DNA from 2 places in the Paenibacillus sp. J2R1T-4 genome. Region 1 is predicted to be linked to the other one. Evidence: predicted binding sites of a transcription regulator. Region 1 holds the regulator's gene; the other holds the start of a gene.
What was found. Region 1 encodes Rex, which represses fermentation and respiration genes when NADH is low (regulators of the CRP and FNR family bind a similar motif). Its sites were predicted from a motif close to TTGTGAAATATTTCACAA; they were not measured.
Positions count from the first base shown of each region.

Region 2: a site for Rex is predicted at 1,632-1,649, ahead of qoxA (cytochrome aa3 quinol oxidase subunit II). Genes of this name have one in related genera too.

Region 1 covers NZ_JCAUBA010000002.1:141,600-144,761, reverse strand. The annotation lists gene AC58QD_RS04285 (DUF47 domain-containing protein) at 1-526, shown strand, start outside; gene AC58QD_RS04280 (inorganic phosphate transporter) at 556-1,554, shown strand; gene AC58QD_RS04275 (redox-sensing transcriptional repressor Rex) at 1,593-2,231, opposite strand; gene dinG (ATP-dependent DNA helicase DinG) at 2,218-3,162, opposite strand, start outside.
Region 2 covers NZ_JCAUBA010000001.1:111,375-114,536, reverse strand. The annotation lists gene qoxB (cytochrome aa3 quinol oxidase subunit I) at 1-625, opposite strand, end outside; gene qoxA (cytochrome aa3 quinol oxidase subunit II) at 628-1,545, opposite strand; T-box leader at 1,788-2,041, shown strand; gene AC58QD_RS00495 (glutamine--tRNA ligase/YqeY domain fusion protein) at 2,114-3,162, shown strand, end outside.

The sequences.
Region 1 (3,162 bases):
AATGATGGGTGACAAGCCCCCTGCAAGCTATTTCGATGTATTGAAGGAAATGGAGAATAAAGGCGACTCCTTAACTCATGAAATATACAAAGGCTTGAATAAAGTGTTCATTACACCGCTTGACAGAGAAGATATTATGGAGCTTGCATCCAAACTCGACGATGTCATGGATGGCATCGAGGCTTCCATCGCTCGCTTCGACTATCTGAACATCACCTTCACGAACCAATATATGAAGGATTTCTCGGAAGTCATTGTTAATTCCTGTGAGCATATGTTAACCGCGTTTAAGCTGCTATCAAAGAAGAAATACATGCAAATTCGCGAACATACGGTACATATTAACTCGCTTGAGAATGAAGGCGACCGTTTAATGCGGGAAGGGATTCGCGAAATTTTCACAAACCCTACTGATCCTTACCAGGATTTTAAGTTGAAGGAACTGTATGAGCGTCTGGAACAAACGACCGACAAGTGCGAAGATGTAGCAGATATCCTTGAAAGTGTAGTTCTTCGATACGCATAACTAAATAGAACACCCTGTAGGAGGATATTATGCTTACGCTTATTATTTTTGTCGTTATCCTTGCTCTCCTGTTCGATTTCATCAATGGTTTTCATGATACAGCCAATGCCATTGCAACTTCGATCTCCACTAGAGCCATGTCACCCCGTTTCGCTGTTATATACGCCGCTTTATTGAATGTGGCGGGAGCAATTGTGTCTTCTGAAGTTGCCAAAACTGTAGGAGGAAAGATTGCAAACCCGGCTAATATCGAGAATGGTATGCTGGTTGTTGTTGCTGCTCTAATATCAGCAATCACCTGGAATTTGTTGACCTGGTATTACGGGATCCCGTCCTCCTCTTCCCATACTTTGATCGGTTCATTGGCTGGGGCGGTTATTGCTGGTGCAGGATTTGATGCCTTAAACTGGGATGGCTTCGGCTCCATTATTATTATTCTGATCATGTCTCCGATTATCGCTTTTGGTGTTGGTTACTTGATCATGACGATCGTCAAATATTCGATTCTGCTCTTCGGTAACCGGTCGAGATCGAAGCTGAACAGAGGATTCAAAACGTTCCAGATCTTTTCGGCAGGATTGCTTTCTTTTTCCCACGGCGGAAATGATGCTCAAAAAGCAATGGGAATTATCGTATTTGCCCTTGTAGCCGGTGGGTTCCAGGATACTCTGGACGTTCCGTTATGGGTCAAACTCTCCGCTGCTACGGCAATGGGGTTAGGGACCTCCGTTGGAGGCTGGCGTATTATCAAAACGGTTAGTAAAAAGATTATGAAGATTGAGCCGTCTAACGGCTTCGCCTCAGATCTGGCATCATCCATCGTTATCCAGACTTCAACAGCAATGGGACAACCTTTGTCCACTACGCATGTTATTACCTCTTCTATAATCGGGACAGGAAGTGTGATCCGATTCAAGGACGTGAAGTGGGGGACGGTCACAAGGATGATAATGACCTGGATTATTACCATTCCGATCAGCATGATCCTTGCATTTATCATTTACGAGGTGTTGTTCAAAATCTTCTAAAAAAAACCGTCCACTGTAGGACGGTTTTTTCATTATAATTATTCAATTTGTCCCTTGGACTCTAAATAATAAGCAAGACTTTGAAGCTCCGTAGTAAAGTCAGCATGGTGCACACGGACGGCCTCTGGTACTTTGATAATCACAGGTGCAAAGTTCAGTATAGCTTCAATTCCGGTTTCCACCAGCTGATTGGCGACGATTTGAGCTTCCAGTGCAGGTACCGTAATAATCCCAATCCTGACCTTATATTGCTCAACAATAGCCTTCAAATCGTGTATGGGGGAAACCTTGAGATTATTGATCTTCTCCCCTATTCGAACGGGAGAAGCATCAAATATGGCTACAATCTTCATATTATCCTGCAAGTAAGCATTGTAGTTGCACAATGCCCTCCCCAAATTGCCAGCCCCGATCAGAACAACAGGTATGACCTGATCGAGCTTTAAAATTTGACGTATTTTTTCAATCAGGTAAGGTACATCATACCCGATCCCCTTTTTGCCGAATTCCCCGAAGTAAGCCAGATCTTTACGAATCTGCGCTGGATTGGCATTCAGCTTATGTCCAAGGTCTTGCGATGAGACCGTTAAGATGTTGCTTTTGTTCATCTCGTTAAGAAAACGCAGATAAACAGGTAGTCTTCTTACTACAGCTTCAGAAATCTTAGGCGTTTTCACTCGCATTATCTCCCATCCAGCTATGAATTCTCGGAACGAGCTGGTTTAAGCTTAGATGCTCAATCTTAGGTCCCGGTAACGAATACAAGAAATGTCTCCCGTAAGTGGTCTCCAACACACGCGTGTCGTAGAGAATAACGACTCCACGATCCGTAGAACGCCGCACAAGCCGTCCAAAGCCTTGCTTGAATCTAATGACAGCTTGAGGTACAGAAAGGGCTGTAAAAGGATTCTGTCGCAGTTTCTTGAGGTGGTCACTCTTGGCTTCTGCCATCGGATGATTCGGCGGTTGGAAAGGAAGCCTTACGATAGCTAGACAGCTAAGCGCATCTCCGGGAATATCTACCCCTTCCCAAAAGCTGCTTGTGCCTAATAATACACAGAAAGAGTGATCTTGGAACAGTCTCGTAAGCTTGGTTCGATTGCTGCTGTCGATCCCTTGACCTAATACATGAATTCCTTCCGCTCTAAGCTGTTCCTTGATCTCTTGATGCACCAATTTAAGCATGCGGTAAGAGGTGAACAAGACCAGCATCCTTCCCTTCATCTCAACAGCTACATCAATTAGGGAACCCGATAAAGCACTTATGAATGCTGCTTCACCCGAGTTTCCTTTGATACTTGGGAAATCGCGGGGAATTAATAGCAAAGCCTGCTTCCGATAATCGAATGCTGATGGCAGTAATACGGTTTTGAGCTTTGGAGTGTCCTGAAAAGTATCAAGGCCTAGCTGATTGCTGCTGTAATGAAATGATTTATTCACGGATAGTGTTGCAGAAGTTAGAACAACACTGTCTTTCACATCGAAAAAATATCCCTTCAACAAATCACTCACATCGAATGGCGCCACCATCAGTTGGATCGATTTACTCCGGAAATATGGGGTAGCTTCCATCCAATACACATAATTCTCATTATCCATCTTCATGAA
Region 2 (3,162 bases), on a different contig from region 1:
GAATGGTTACAATGAAGTTGATGCCGGATATTAATGTACCGATACCAGATATCTGAAGAGCAAGCGCATAATAGTTCGTTCCTACAGATTCACTGAACTCATTCCCTGCAAGCGGGAAGTAAGCCGTCCATCCTGAATCAGGGGAGCCGCCAATGACGAATGAGATATTGAGCAGCATGGCGCCCATGAAGAATAACCAAAAGCTAAGTGCATTCAAACGCGGGAAAGCTACGTCACGTGCTCCAATTTGTAAGGGAACAACGAAGTTCATTAGGGCATAGATAAAAGGCATCGCCATAAAAATGATCATAACAATTCCATGCGTTGAGAAAACTTCGTTATAGTGTTGAGCATCCAGCAGCGTATTATCGGGAACGGCCGTTTGCGCACGCATCATCAATGCGTCTACACCGCCACGGAATAGCATTATGAGAGCGGATATCAAATACATGATACCGATTCGTTTATGGTCGACCGTTGTTAGCCATTCACGCCAAAGATAACCCCACTTTCGGAAATAAGTTAAGCCTGCGATGATCGCAATGACGGTAAGTGCAATGGCAACCATGGATGCATAAATGGCTGGACTTGGGTGGGGTACAGCAAATCGTTCAAAAAAGTCCATGCTTAATGTCTCCCTTCATGTGAACCATGTGAATCTTTTTTAGTATTAGCATCCGCATCTGGATCAGGATCTGTGCTGCTTGACCCATGATTATGTCCGTCTTCTGGCGGGGGTAAAAATTCTAGATGAGTTCCAGTGAACGTCAACTGTCCAAGATGCCCTGGTTTCAATAATTCGCTGAATTTGTCTTCGGTAAGAGGTTTGGCCGTTTCTTTCACCTCTTTAACCCATTCGTCAAACTTAGCTGCAGGTATTGCTTTAACATTAAACGTATTTTCTGCGAACCCTTTACCGCTGAAGTTTGCATTACGCCCCATGTATTCACCAGGAACATCAGCCGCCAAATGTAAAGTGTTTACCATGTCAGCCATTGCATATTTTTGTCCTCCTAATTGAGGAATCCAGAAGCTGGTGATCGGCCCGTAAGAATAAAGCTTAAATTCAAGAGGGCGATTAGTTGGGATGTATAAGTAGTTTACAGTTTCAATATTTTGTTCTGGATAACTAAAATGCCATTTCCAGTTAGAAGAGGAAGCGTAGACTACTAAAGGTTTCTGACCTTCATATCCTTGAGGTGTTGCCTCAACGATATAATTACTCCGAACGGAGACAACCGAAAGGAAAATAATAATGAGAACGGGAATTCCAACTACGATCGTTTCTACAATCTTGCTTCCTTCAATATGAGGAGGCTCATAATCATCTGCTTGTTTGGAGGCTCGATATTTGAATAGCATAAACAATAAAATGATGAAAACAATAATGACAATAGCCGACATTAACCCGATCGATAGCATGATGTCATCCGCTTGTCTTTGAGCCTGCGGTCCTTTAGGGTCAAGGACTGCTAATTTTCCGCAACCAGTTAAACCTGTGACCATAGTAAGAATTACTGCGAGAAAAGCCCATTTGATTTTCATGAAAGAGCTCCTTTCCTGGATCGATACTTACAGCATAGTTTCGCAGAAGCAATAAAACAATCGAGTTTGAACGATGTCACAGAATTATGTGAAATTCGTCACATAGTTGTTTCAAGTACGCCATGATTTGTTCAAGAAGTGGTAAAAAGTAGGTAAGTATGTAGTTGCGAAATGACTGCTTGTTTGAACTAAGAATATTGATTTACAAAAAAGGGAATGATTTGTTATCATAGAAGCAATATTCAAACGCGATGATGAGAAGAGTAAGGAAAAACGTTCTAACACAGAGAGCTCCGGCAGCTGAAAAGGAGCATAGAACTTTTCCCCGAACCAAACCTCTGAGCAGCATGTCGGAACCTTAGGCGGGGATGACATGACGGGAGCTCCCGTTATAGAGCTAGAGTATAAGCATTGCTTGCAATGCCGTACTTGAAGAGGTTAATATGGCGACATATTAATGAAGCTGGGGTGGTACCGCGAGAATTTCGTCCCCAAGACATGATGTCTTGGAGGTGAAGTTTTTTTTGTTTCGGATTACTACTTATAAAGTTCATTAGGAGGAGTCGACATGGTTAACGAGAGGGAGCACCAGACCGAAAATTTTTTAATTAGGCTGATTAGTGAGGAGCTTGAGCTGGGATCACTTGGAAGGGACATGTGCACGCGATTTCCTCCCGAGCCTAACGGTTATCTTCATATTGGAAGCGCCTATGCTATACACACGAATTATACAATAGCCCGGAGGTTTAACGGAGCGTTTCATTTACGCTTTGACGACACGAATCCCCTTAAAGAAGATATCGAGTATGTGAACGCGATTATCGAGGATATCAAGTGGCTCGGCTACGATCCTGGAAATCATATCTACTACGGCTCAGACTATTCGGACGAAATATATAATGCTGCAATCACATTAATCAAGAATGGGAAGGCCTACGTCTGTGATTTGACACCAGAGGAAGTAACGGAGTATCGAGGAACTTTGACGGAGCCGGGGAGAAACAGCCCTTATAGAAACCGATCAGTCGAGGAGAACCTGGAGCTTTTTGCGAAAATGAAAAATGGCGACTTCCCGGCCTCCTCCAAGGTTGTTCGCGCCAAGATCGATATGGGCTCACCCAATATAAATATGCGAGATCCTGTTATTTATCGAATTATCCATGCTAAGCATTACAGGACGGGAAATGACTGGTGCATTTATCCAATGTACGATTTTGCTCATCCTATTCAAGATGCGATTGAAGGCATCACCTATTCCTTATGCTCAATCGAATTCAAAGACCACCGACCCTTATATGAATGGGTCTTAAACGAGCTTGATATACCAGAACCTCCGCGGCAAAGGGAGTTCGGCCGGTTGAATTTAACGGGTGTTGTGACAAGCAAACGGTTTTTAAGGCCGCTTGTAGAAGGGGGCTTCGTAGACGGCTGGGATGATCCCAGGCTTCCGACGCTCCGAGGCTTAAGAAGAAGAGGCTTCACGCCTAACAGTATTCGCAGCTTTATTGAGGAGATTGGCAGCATTCGGACCCAAAGCACGGTCGACATCTCGTTGCTGGATCATTGCCTGAGGCAGGATCTGAAAGAAAATACGAATAGCGTCATGACTGTTTTGCA